One region of the Candidatus Enterococcus palustris genome, then DNA from elsewhere that is predicted to be linked to it. Evidence: riboswitches for the same ligand, from Rfam matches in the RefSeq annotation. Region 1 holds a riboswitch; each other region holds the start of a gene.

Region 1 (4,560 bases):
CCAATTAAAGCTATCGACATAAACCAAGGAGAAAGTCCACTAGATAAAAACAAGACTAAAACAAGAATGAAAATCATTGATGCTCCAGCGATATTCGGCTGCAAAGCCACAAAAAACATAAAGAAAATAGCGACCAGCAGTGAGCGTTTATGATCCTTGAATCTAAATGGGACAAGTGTGTCCGTTTTAGCTAAATTGGAAGCCAAATAAAGAACGATTACTAAAGGAACTAACTCAGATGGTTGAAACAAAAGCACCCCCAAGTTTATCCAACGCTTGGCGCCACCAACACTGGTCCCTATAAACGGTAAAGCGATAATGGATAGGAAGGTCATGGTCAAAATAAAATACATCATTTTAGGTTTACGAAGAACCGCCAAGTTAATTCGATAAACAAAACTCATACAAACGATACTAAAAAGAAAATACATGGTTTGCTTAATTGCTTTACTAGAAGTTCCAAGATCACTATCTAATAGTTGATAAGAACTTGAACTATAGACCATTAGAATGCCAATGACGCATAAGATAAAATAAGGGATCAGAATATAAAAGTCTAAATAATGCATCTTTGAGAATCTTTTCATTTGTTTCATTTTGCAGCTCCATCACTCAAGAAGCTATGAATGGCTTCTTGGTTTTGTTTCTCGTCTATTTCTAATACACTGCCTGCATCAGTGTAATCGTTAAATGACCAGCTCCCTTTAACTGGTACAGATAATGTTTCAAGACTTTTTACGTTCCCTGTTAGAAAATCTTTTGCCAAGTCTACTAGAAGGTCAGTAGGAATATTTGTATCTAAGTAACCGACAGCTTCACCAGCAATTTTTGGAAGTTGTAAGAAGGAAACGGCATCTTTAGATTGTTTTGCCAGGGCGTCCATGACCTGTTGTTGTCTTCTTACACGACCAAAGTCACCTTCTTCGTCCATTCTAAAACGAGCATACTGTAACAATGTATTGCCATCCATAGTTTGTTTGCCTTTTTTGATGTCGACATTGTCTAAATTGATATCTTTTTCCGCATCAATCTCAATCCCTTTTGGATAAAGCTCATTGATCAATCGAATAAAATTATTAAAATCAGCTGAAATATAATAATTGATTGGTAATCCAAAAGAGTCATTGAGGACTTTTCTAGTTAATTCTGCTCCACCATATGCATAAGCTGCATTGATTTTTTCTAATCCATGACCAGGTATTGATACATAAGAATCTCTCATGATTGAGACTAATTTGGGTTGTTTAGTTTCACTATTATAGTGGGCGACCATCAAAGTATCTGCGCGTCCGCCATCTTCATCATCTTCACGACCATCATCACCAATTAACATAATTGTGATTTCTTTCATATTTGTCTGTTGATCACCAGAAAAATTAGTATTTTTGCTCTTGTTCACTTGAGATTGAGCTATTTTTTTCCCGTTATGAAAATTGATTGCCGTGTAACTCCCGATTCCTGTAAAAATCAAGAGAACAAAAAGAATCATACAAATTAAAAATTTCATTCCTGTTTTCATTTTTTATTCCTCGCTAATCATTTTAATTGATCATCAAATAAAGTTTGGCTTTAGGAATTGATTTAGATGGGGGATAAAAAGTCTATTTACTAAAAATAATGAATCACAGTAAATTCGAAATAAAAGAAGAATCTCTATACCATATCATTATGAAGAGACATTTTCTTCTTCGATTTGTAGATCCACCTCCAAAAAATTAAGAATTCTGTCAACATTATTTATCAAAACAAAAAACCTCCGCTTAGAATAACTCAGCGAAGGGGGATTGATTTCAGCACAAATAGGGCTTTTCATCATTCTCATCGTTGAGTTTTAGCACTATGAAACGTAAAAAGCAGAGCTTTTAGCTACTTTGTGAAAAGCCTTAATTCGACAATTCCTGTCCTACCCATTACTGTCTTTCGACATTTTTGAGCAGTAGCCTGTGTTTCCATAGGAGCCTCACCTAACAAGTTATTCAGATCGCTCTAAATATAGTGAATATCACTAGTAAAGTCAACTAGATAAGTATTAAGTTTTTCATAATAAGTCTAGTCCTGGATAGAGTAACGATTTTTGATCGATCGTTGAACTAGTAGGGAAACAAGCGTTGGAAAACTCGTCGATTTATACGTTTAGCCTAAATATTTTCTTTATTTTTTCTTAAACTTATATTGATATGGAGAATAAGTAAACAAGGAATATAAAAAATTGATTACAGTTTTATTTTAGCAAACAAATCATTAAACAAATAAAAGATCGCATGCTATAATAACGAAGTGATACAGGTTGATTAACTGTACTATTGTGATGGACGATTTTGTATTTTTTTTAATATTCACCCTTTTGTATAAGTGGTTTTGAAATTATGTAACATTATTTGAAAGGTAGTGTAACAGATGGTGGAAAAAAGTAGAAATGGTGCTGAAGTGATTGTAGAAAGTTTAAAAAATCATCATGTCGATTATGTATTTGGGATTCCAGGAGCAAAAATTGACGGTTTGTTTGATGCTTTAGTCGATGATGGACCTGAATTGATAGTAACGCGTCATGAGCAAAATGCTGCCTTTATGGCGGCAGCTGTGGGACGATTGACTGGAAATCCAGGAGTAGTAGTTGCGACAAGCGGTCCAGGTGCAAGTAATTTAGCAACTGGATTAGTTACGGCTACGGCAGAAGGTGATCCGGTATTGGCAATAGGCGGTCAAGTGAAACGTAGAGATTTACTAAAATTAACGCATCAAAGTATGAATAATGCTGCTTTATTTGAACCGATCACTAAGTACAGTGCGGAAATTCAAGATCCAGAGACTATTTCGGAAGTTCTAGCAAATGCTTACCGATTGGCAAAGTCTTCGAAAAAAGGAGCTAGTTTTATCAGTATTCCTCAAGATGTTGTCGATGGCGCAGTAAAATCCGTAGGCATCAAACCTTTGAGTGATCCAAAAATTGGTTCAGCTTCATCAGAGGATATTCAATATCTTTCAAAATTAATTCAAGCAGCAGAGTTGCCTGTATTGCTTATTGGGATGAGAGCCTCTACAGATAAAGAAGCTAAAGCGATCCGTGCAATCGTTGAGAAGACCAAAATCCCAGTTGTTGAAACGTTTCAAGCAGCGGGCGTGATTTCTAGAGAATTAGAGGACCATTTCTTTGGACGAATCGGATTATTCCGTAACCAACCAGGTGACATGTTGTTAAAACGTAGTGACTTAGTCATTGCTGTGGGATATGATCCAATTGAGTATGAGGCTAGAAATTGGAATGCTGAAGGAGAGGCAAAAATCATCGTGATCGATGATACTCCAGCTGAAATCGACCAATACTTCCAGCCCGAACGAGAGTTGATTGGGGATATTGCAGAAACATTAACAGTGCTTTTGCCTAGTATTGAAGCTAAAATAGTATCAGAGAAAGCGATCGATTATTTAAATACATTACATGAACGATTAGTGGAACGGGATGATGTGAAAGAACGAGTAGACAATGGTTTGCTGCACCCTTTGGAGGTCATTGAAACACTGCAAAGTATTGTCACTGATGAAATGACGGTCACTGTTGACGTGGGCAGCCACTATATTTGGATGGCGCGTCATTTTAGAAGTTATCAACCACGACATTTACTTTTTAGCAATGGTATGCAAACACTAGGGGTGGCGCTGCCTTGGGCTGTTTCAGCGGCACTGGTTCGTCCAAATACACAAATAGTATCAGTTTCTGGTGATGGTGGATTCTTGTTTTCAGCTCAAGATCTTGAAACAGCTGTGCGTAAAAAGTTGAATATCATTCATTTGATTTGGAATGATGGACGTTACAACATGGTCGAATTTCAAGAACAGCTAAAATATCATAGAGTTTCTGGTGTTGATTTTGGACCGGTTGATTTTGTGAAATACGCTGAAGCATTTGGTGCAACAGGGGTAAGAGTCAAGAATGTAGAAGAGTTGAGGGCAGCTATTTTAACTGGAATCAAAACGGAAGGTCCGGTAGTTATTGATATTCCAATTGATTATCAAGACAATGAAAAACTTGGTGAAACAATTTTGCCAGATCAGTTTTATTAGAAGGGTGAGAATAATGACAAAAGAAGCAGTCTTATATCAGCACGGGACATTGGGAGCTTTAATGGCAGGCTTGATGGATGGTACTGAAACAATTGCTAATATTTTGAAAAGAGGTGATTTTGGCATTGGCACATTATCTGGTCTAGATGGCGAATTGATTATTTTAAATGGGAAAGCCTATCAAGGCAGAGAAGATGGCGCGCTGATTGTGATAGATGAGCAACAGGAAACGCCATATGCTGCCGTGACTACTTTTAAACCGGTCATTACTTTTTCGGTGAACAAGATTGTATCTAATTTTGATATCAATAGATTGGTCCGTGAGCATTTGAAGAGTGAAAATCTTTTTCATGCAATCAAAATTCATGGTCAGTTCAAAAAAGTCCATATTCGCGCGATGCCTAAGCAAGAAAAACCTTATAAACGTTTAGTTGAAGTGTCCAAAGAACAACCTGAATTTATTAAAGAAGATTTGGCAGGAACTGTTGTGGGCTTTTT
Region 2 (4,560 bases), 760 kb from region 1:
CAAGAAATTGCTCAATCACAATTGAGTAATGCTGAATTAGGCATAGAAGAAGCAGAGTAGGGAGGAGCGAAGAATAATGGCAGAACAAACACAAAATCGCCCTCGTGGCGGACGCGGACCTGGGCATGGCGCTCCAGTGGAAAAAGCCAAAGATTTTAAAGGAACACTAAAAAAATTAATCTCCTATATTGGTGCTTATAAAATACCCGTTTTCTTTGTAATGATCTTTGCAATTGCTTCAACCGTATTTAATATTTGGGGTCCAAAAATTTTATCCCAAGCAATCACAGAATTGTTTAATGGTTTAATCAAAAAATATCAAGGAACTGGCGGAATCGATTTTAATAAAATTGGTGGAATCTTACTCTTTATGTTAGGGCTCTACTTAGTGGCATCCGCTTTTGGGATCATTCAAGGTTGGATCATGTCAACGATTTCGCAAAAAATCACATATCGCATGCGTAAAGAAATTTCAGAAAAAATCAATCGTATGCCAATGAATTATTTTGAGAGTCGTACAACGGGTGAAGTCTTATCTCGTATCACCAATGATGTGGATACTCTAGGTCAATCACTAAACCAATCGATCACACAGCTGATTACATCAGTATTCACTATCATTGGTGTTATTGTCATGATGCTATCGATTTCTGTGCAAATGACAGGTATTGCGATTTTGATCGTCCCAATTTCAATGATCTTAATTTTGATCGTTGTGAAAAATTCGCAAAAATACTTTAAAACACAACAAGAATATCTTGGCGTGATCAATGGTAAAGTAGAAGAAACCATCGGTGGTTATAACATCGTACGTCTATTCAACGATGAAGAAAATTCACTTACAGAATTTAAAAAACAAAATGATGTCTTATTCAAATCAGCTTGGAAATCCCAATTTCTTTCAGGTTTGATGCAACCGATCATGAACTTTGTTGGAAATTTAGGGTACGTTGCAGTAGCGATTTTTGGTGGAATATTAGCTTATAATGGCACGATCACGGTCGGAGATATCCAAGCGTTTATCCAATATGTTCGTAACTTAACACAACCTATTGCCCAATTGGCTCAAGTATCAAACTTACTCCAATCAATGGCAGCAGCAGCTGAACGTGTTTTTGAATTTCTTGAAGAAGATGAAGAAGCACAAACAGTACCAAATCCAGTTAAAATCGACAAAGCCAAAGGGATGGTCGATTTTGAACATGTTCGTTTCGGGTATACACCAGACAAAATCATTATCAATGATTTCAGTTCACATGTTGATCCCGGCCAAACAGTGGCAATCGTTGGACCAACTGGTGCAGGTAAAACAACTATGGTTAAATTATTGATGCGTTTTTACGATGTAACATCTGGCGCAATCAAAATCGATGGTCATAATATCAAAGACTTTAATCGTGCAGATTTACGTAAAAATATTGGGATGGTTTTACAAGACACTTGGTTATTTAAAGGAACCATCATGGAAAACTTACGCTATGGTCGTTTAGATGCAACGGATGAAGAAGTCTATGAAGCCGCGAAAGCCGCTCACGTTCATCACTTTATCCAAACGTTGCCTGGTGGTTACAATATGGAATTAAATGAAGAGTCTTCCAACATTTCCCAAGGTCAAAAACAACTTTTAACAATTGCCCGCGCAATCTTAGCTGATAAACCGATTTTGATCCTTGATGAAGCAACATCATCTGTTGATACCAGAACAGAAGGCTTGATTCAAGGTGCTATGAATAATTTAATGGCTGGTCGTACGTCATTTGTTATTGCGCACCGTTTATCAACGATCAAAGATGCGGATAAGATTTTGTATATGCAAGATGGCGATATTAAAGAACAAGGAACACATGAAGAATTACTTGCTCAAGGCGGTTATTATGCGTCACTTTATAACTCACAATTTGAAGAGTTAGATGAGTAAAATAGAGTATAGCAGAAGCAATCATCAATCCTATTTTGATGATTGCTTCTGCTTGTTTATTGATGCTATCTTTTTCAGATTTTAAATTAAGAAAAACTAAAGAGTCATAAAATAACTTGAAAAAATTTTTTTCCAGCGTTACTATTTAACAAAATAAATAGATAAATAACCTTGTTAGGTGAGGCTCCTATACAAACACAGGCTATTGCGCAGAAACGTCGAAAGACGCCAATGTGTAAAACAGGAATTGTCGAATTAAGGCTTTTCATAAAATAGCTAAGAATTTTTCTTTACGTTGTATAGTGCTAAAACTCAGACGATGAGATTGATTGAAAGTCAAACGTCTTAGGGAAAGCATGTTTGGCTTTTTTCTTTTGGTAAATAAGAGTCAACTGTATGCCTTTAGATGATTCACTACTGTCAATTAAGAATCAAAATTTTTTTAGTTGTATGATATTCCTGTGAAAAGTACTTGGAAATAATCTTTAACTTGGTTGTTTTACTGAATATATGAATGAAGGGATTTATCACATGTATACGTTGAAAGAAAAGAAATTTACTCCAGCAGTTTTAAGTGTCGTATTTTTTTCATTGCTAACCTTTTTAGTTGTAAAACAAGAATCATGGTTTGTTCAGTTAGATTCAGCGATTTATCACTTTAATTGGAAACCGAGTCAATTACTGACCAGTATTGTGGATTTAGTTGCCAAAAGTGCTACGATCATGCCGATTTTTGTTGTTAGCTTGATAGTCTCATTTATACTTTGGCGAAATAAACATAAGTTATTGGCAGTTTGGCTAAGTAGTAATGTCTTAGTAGTCAGCGCTTTTGGATTTGTCTTAAAGCAGCTTGTGGCGCGGCAGAGACCAAATGTAGAACAGTTGGCTGAACGAACTTCCTATAGTTTTCCAAGTGGGCATTCGCTCTTAGCCATGTGCTTAGCTTGTTCGATGATCATGATTTTACAAACCGTTTATTCAAAGGAAATGAAGCATTACAAGTTTTTTAAAAACACTTTGATCGTGTATGTTCTTTTGATTGGATTGAGCCGGATTTATTTACGAGTTCATTATCCGAGTGATGTGCTTGCAGGTTTTCTTTTAAGCTATACTTGGGTCAAGTTCTCTTTTGTTTTCTTGCAAAGAGTGTACCTTAATAGAGAATTTTCTACTCCTATTGCTAAAAAAAAGTTCATTCAAAGAACTATTTTAGGTACGCTAACAGTGCTTTTACTAGTCGTTGCTGGAGCTTCAGCTTATGGTGCTGCGGTGTTTCAAAAAGTCCAAAAAACTGCCGATAAAATGTATCAGCCACTAAATCGAAAAAATAAAGCCGCAGAGTTAGGAAATAGTGAACCTGCGAGTTTCTTACTGTTAGGTATCGCAAATGATTCTAAACGCAAAACAGATTTTCGAGCAAATACGATTATGGTGGTCACCGTCAATAATCAATTGAAGAAAACTACGATCACAAGTATTCCCAGAGATGCTTATGTCGAAATCATTGGGAAAGATGGCGTCTATGACAAAATCAATCATGCTCATTCCTTTGGTGGAGACGAGATGATGATCGATACGGTTGAACATTATTTAGATATCCCAATCAATCATTATTTTGTGATCAATATGGATGGTTTAGCAGCTTTAAGTGACGCAGTTGGCGGTGTCACCGTCAATAATGATTTTGAGTTTGATGCAGAAGGAATTCATTATCCAAAAGGGGAACAGCATTTAGGCGGCTGGGAAACATTACAGTATGCGAGAATGCGCTATGAAGATCCTTTAGGCGATTACGGCAGACAAAAGAGGCAGCGAGAGGTAACGATTCAGCTTACCAAAGAATTAACTTCGATGAAAAGTGTTTTTCGTTATCAAGAATTACTCGACGTAATAGGAGAAAATGGTCAAACCGATATGACCCTGGATCAAATGACTCTTTTAATGAAAAATTATCAAAAAGCCCTAGAAAACATTGAAAGTTATCAAATGCAAGGGGAAGGATTTACAGGTGATGGCTATACTGGGGAAGAAGGGATTTCTTATCAGAGTATTTCAGATGAGGAAAAGCAAAAAATCACCACGGAATTAAAGAAACAATTGAATATAATGGAACAGTAAAAGAAGAAACTCATTTTTTCAACTTCCAATTGTCAGATGTCTTTTTCTTTTGGTATAATCTGATTTATAGAAGTGGAGGAATGTTAGTATGATAAAAGTAGCAATCATTGGATATGGAAACCTTGGACGCGGGGTTGAACGTTCGATCAAACAAAACAAAGATATGGAATTAGTCGGTGTCTTTACAAGAAGAGCTCCTGAAACGGTGCAAACAGAAGGTTCTAAAGCATTTACGATGGAGCAATTGAAACACAAAAAAGGTGAAATCGATGTCTGCATTCTTTGCGGCGGTTCAGCGACAGATTTGCCAACACAAACACCGGAGTGGACTCATTTATTTAACACGATCGATAGCTTTGACACACATGCTAAGATTCCAGAGCATTTTGCGAAAGTGGATCAAGTAGCAAAAGAAAATCAAACAACGTCGATTATCTCAACAGGATGGGACCCAGGTTTGTTTAGTTTGAATCGTTTGTATGCACAAAGCATTTTACCAGTTGGACAGACGAATACATTTTGGG
Region 3 (4,560 bases), 1.4 Mb from region 1:
TTTACTGATTTGTAATAGTTTCTACCAAAATCTCTTGCAATCACAGCTGCTTGTGATGAACTATAACCTGCAGCTTCCCATGTACTTGCTTTAACTAATTCATTATAAACAGATGATACATTTGAACTAGTTAATGATAAACCTGTGTACGCTAAGATGTCCGCTTTATTGAATAAAGTAACTGTCTTATTGTAATTTGACTCCACCACTGTTGCTGCATCTGCTGAGCTTGATACTGTTGCTAAACTAGCAGAACATAAACTGATTGCTAAACCTGCAACCATCATACCTTTAAAAAATTTCATAAAAAATACCTCCTCTTTTTTGCTACTGTTTTATGAACAGTAGCTTGTCTATATTATTATCTAAAGTAAATATAAAGTAAATATATATGAGTAATTTCTCATAATGTTTAAAATATATTTGTTATTATCGTCATTTACTATTTATTTTATTTAAAAAAAGCCTTATTTGTGTGTAATGATTTTTTTTAGGAAAAATAGTGTCTCATTAGCGTTTTGCTTTTGATATAATGTGTTTAGAAATAGAAGGAAGGAGTTGTACAGATGAAAAGAGCGATAATCACTAGAACGGTCAACTTATTAGATGGAGGCTGTAATGCTTGCGGCATTATTGAAGATGAAAATTATACATTGAAATTAGATGAAGAAACAGTTCTCTTAGAAGCTTTGACGGTCAACACGTTGCTAACTGCGATTGTGTTAAAAAATGGTTACAAACGCGAATATCAAATGGATGAGATTGATGATTATACATTATATAAAAAAGCTGATTATCAAATCACACTTAAAGAAGAATATGATTTTCTGACTTATTCAAATGAGGCAACAAAGATCGAAACAAATGATCAGATCAGAGATGAGAAAAAATTAGCAGAGAAAGTAAATGAAATTCTGGTAACACTTTTTAATTTGGAAGAGTTAGCATTTTCTTTTTAGCTGGTGAAGACAAACTTCAAGAAAATAGAAAAGCCTGCTTTTGCAATCTGTTGTGAGACCCAAAAGTTAGGCTTTTTTATTATTCTATTTGAAAAAGTTCAGACATTCCGATTTTTTCAAATCTTTCTTGTGAGTCAGATGGATTTTCATCATGATCGTAAACCAATACCTTGAAATCTTCTGTTTTAGGAATACGCTCGAATGATTCACTATCTGTTAAGAGCACTATTTGCTGACAAAGCCAGTCGAGAACTGTTTCAATATCTTGTTCGTCTTCCACCCAATCGTCAAATAGATGAAGAGTGGCAAAACGTTGATTTTCATCCCAGTCACGAGCATTATATTTCATTTCTTCTAACTGTGATGAAGTATGACCTTTACTTGTATAATAATCGGTTGTTTCTTGCCAAAGGTCTACGGTATTAAAGTAAAGGTTGATTTCACCTTCTTCATAAATAGTGCAGTCTAAAGCAAATACATAAAAGGTATCATCAGAATGATCTAATAGAAAATTATCGATACTATCTGTTAAAAAGCTGAAAAAGAATTCTTGTTGTTTCTCTAAAAAATTTTCCATATTTATCCTCCCAATGTTAGGTCCTTTAAACATTGAAACAGATAAACCCTTGTCTGTCTATGGAAAGTTACGATTTGATAGAAAATAGCTATTATTTAAGAAAATGTAAAGATTTTTTAGTTTGGAATATTTGTTTATTATGTAGGGTATCTAATGTAGCTTTAGATGTAATGTACTTTCAATTAAATAACATAGTTGTAAAAGTGAGTCTCTTATATAAAATTTAATTTGACTTTGTGATACGATACGCTTATAGTTTAAAATGAATTAAATACTTGTTAGGTGAGGCTCCTATATAAACATAGGCTACTGCTCAGAAATGTCGAAAGACAGGCACGGGTAGGACAGAATTCGTCGAATTAAGGCGTTTTCCAAAGTAGCTAAAAGCAATGCTTTTTACGTTATATAGTGCTAAAACTCAACGAAGAGAAGATCATGGTAAGTTATAAGTAAGTGGCGAATGCCATGTATTTAAACTTTGTAATCTAATCCCTTCGCTGAGTTTTCTTGGTGCGGGGATTTTTCTTTTATCCAAGAAATGAATAGAGCTGTAGAAAGGAATAAACAATGAAAAAATCTGTAAAAATAATGATTATTACCCTGTTATCAATTCTGCTGGTGATTGTAAGCGCAGGCTGTTATGCGGCGATTTCCTTCCAAACAGCCAAAGAGGAGAGTGAATCAAAACTTCCTAATAAGAACCAAAATTTTACGGGTGATGAACAAACGAGTGACAAAGAACTAACGGTCATGGTCGTTGGGAATGACTCTAGAGATGATGATGAAGACCAAGGACGCTCAGATACGTTGATGGTCGCTCACTATGACGGGAAAACCAAACAGCCTAAATTGATTTCAATCATGAGGGATAGCTATGTAACGTTCCCTGATGGCGGGCAAGATAAAATAAATGCAGCCTATGCATATGGCGGCGCACAAATGACAAAAGATGTCTTGAAAACCAACTTTGATTTACCGATCAATTATTATGTTGTCATGGACTTTAAAGAATTTAGTGACATCATTGATGAACTTTATCCAAAAGGGGTAACAATCGATGCTGAAAAAGATATTAACTTAGATGGTGTGGATATTCTGAAAGGAAAGCAAACCTTGCATGGGAATAGTTTATTGCAGTATGCTCGTTTTAGAATGGATGAAGAAGGCGATTTCGGTCGAATCAGACGCCAGCAGCAAGTGATGGATGCGCTAGTTGAGCAATCTAAAGATTTGATTCCAGTCTGGGAACTTCCTCAAGTTGCTGGGAAAATGGTCGGCAAAATCGATACAAATGTACCAACAAGTTTATTGATCGATTTGGCGAAGGATTTTCTTTCTGGAAAAGTGAAGCCCTTAAAATCACTTTCAGTTCCAGTAGAAGGATCATGGAATTTTAATGATTATACGGAATCAGGAAGCGTGATCGAACTTGATGAACAAAAAAATGCTCAAGCAATTCAAGATTTTATGAAAGATAAGTAAAATGGAATCATACAAGTGAACGTGATCTGTCTGCTCTTTTTATACTGAGCAGACAGATCTTTTTTTGTCTATGAAATATATCAGCTTATTTCTATGCGTTAAGAGTAGGGGTATGCTATTCTTTAGGAAAACGGTTTACTTAGAAAGAAGGTTTTACTGTGAAAGTCGTAATCATTGGTGCTTCATTTGCTGGAGTATCAGCTGCTTTAGCGATCAGAAAAAAATATCCCACAGCTGAAATCCATTTAATCGAGAAACAACAAACCATCGGCTACTTACCAGGCGGTATCAATCTTTATTTTAATGAGAGGATCGACCCGATCGAAACGGCTCAGTTTATTTCGGAACAACAATTAATCGACAACGAGATTACTTTGCTGATGAGTGCAAAAGTAGTTGGCATGGACTCAAAACAGCATATCATCAAATATGAAAAACAGGATGAAGACTTTTTTATGTCATTTGATAAATTGATTTTAGCAACAGGTTCAAGTCAATGGTCGCAGAAAATTCTTGGTAGTGATTCAGAAAAGGTTTTAAAATATAAATTTTTACCTGGGGTGTTGGATGCGATCAACCACTTAGAAAATAGTAATAAAGTAGCACTGATCGGCGGTGGTCAAATTGGCGGAGAAGCAGCAGATACGTTGCTAAAAAAAGGCAAAGAAGTGCATCTGTTTGAGCGGATGGATTATTTGCTCTTTAAGTATTTCGATGAAGAAATGATTCAGCCGGTACAAGCTGAAATGGCCGCTCGTGGTGTGATGTTTCATTTTGATGAAACCGTAGAAAAAGTCACGGATACGGACGAAGGTCTTTTGATCGAAACAAAAAAATCTGAATTAGTATGTGATAGTGCTATTTTTGCGATGAATGTTCGCCCTGACTTAGCTTATTTAGATGAACACATCAGAACACACACGGACCAGACCGTTTTTGTGAATGAGTATTTGCAAACGTCCCAAGCAGATATTTTTGCGATCGGTGATTGTATTCAAGTGCCGTACAGTTTGTCTAAGGAAACATTTTACATCCCATTAGTGAACAATGCCGTAAGAACGGGACTAGTTGTTGCTCAAAATCTTGTAGAAGCAACTACGCCATTTGTCGGCTCAATTCGGACGATCGGGACAAAACTTGTGGACTATTATATAGCGAGTACAGGATTGACGGAAGCAGAAGGATTATTTCATGACCAGCCTATTTCGGTTGCTCATGTTCAGCAAAAAAGCTCTTTATTTTCTGGTAGTGAAACAATTTTCGGTAAAATTATTTATGAAAAAGAAAGTCATAAATTATTAGGTGCGCAATTGGTTTCAAAAGCGGATATCTTGGAGAAAATCAATACATTGGCACTTGGAATCCAAACGGGGCAAACCTTAGAAGCTTTTTATCAAAAAGATTTTTTATATCATCCTTATTATTCCAACGTGATAGATATCACGAACCAGCTAGGTTTTGAAGGTTTGTGGAGTGAAGCGGATGAAGATTGAAGCCTTATTAGATAAAAAAGAAGCAAGAGAAATTGGGATTTTAAAGAAG

Evidence for each region. Region 1 has a riboswitch for magnesium ahead of A5821_RS05130 (LCP family protein). Riboswitches for the same ligand answer to the same signal wherever they lie in the genome.
Region 2: another riboswitch for magnesium. It lies ahead of A5821_RS01505 (phosphatase PAP2/LCP family protein); the one in region 1 lies ahead of A5821_RS05130 (LCP family protein).
Region 3: another riboswitch for magnesium. It lies ahead of A5821_RS16170 (LCP family protein); the one in region 1 lies ahead of A5821_RS05130 (LCP family protein).

The regions. Positions count from the first base shown of each region.
Region 1 covers NZ_CP147244.1:1,083,745-1,088,304, reverse strand. Annotated here, with positions in the region: gene A5821_RS05135 (FtsW/RodA/SpoVE family cell cycle protein) at 1-596, opposite strand, end outside; gene A5821_RS05130 (LCP family protein) at 593-1,519, opposite strand; M-box (ykoK) riboswitch at 1,810-1,979, opposite strand; gene alsS (acetolactate synthase AlsS) at 2,398-4,062, shown strand; gene budA (acetolactate decarboxylase) at 4,076-4,560, shown strand, end outside.
Region 2 covers NZ_CP147244.1:319,039-323,598, forward strand. Annotated here, with positions in the region: gene A5821_RS01495 (ABC transporter ATP-binding protein) at 1-60, shown strand, start outside; gene A5821_RS01500 (ABC transporter ATP-binding protein) at 77-1,918, shown strand; M-box (ykoK) riboswitch at 2,082-2,249, shown strand; gene A5821_RS01505 (phosphatase PAP2/LCP family protein) at 2,450-4,036, shown strand; gene A5821_RS01510 (diaminopimelate dehydrogenase) at 4,125-4,560, shown strand, end outside.
Region 3 covers NZ_CP147244.1:3,466,905-3,471,464, forward strand. Annotated here, with positions in the region: gene A5821_RS16155 (YusW family protein) at 1-305, opposite strand, end outside; gene A5821_RS16160 (DUF4809 family protein) at 567-959, shown strand; gene A5821_RS16165 (DUF4303 domain-containing protein) at 1,039-1,536, opposite strand; M-box (ykoK) riboswitch at 1,804-1,972, shown strand; gene A5821_RS16170 (LCP family protein) at 2,104-3,018, shown strand; gene A5821_RS16175 (FAD-dependent oxidoreductase) at 3,177-4,511, shown strand; gene A5821_RS16180 (helix-turn-helix domain-containing protein) at 4,501-4,560, shown strand, end outside.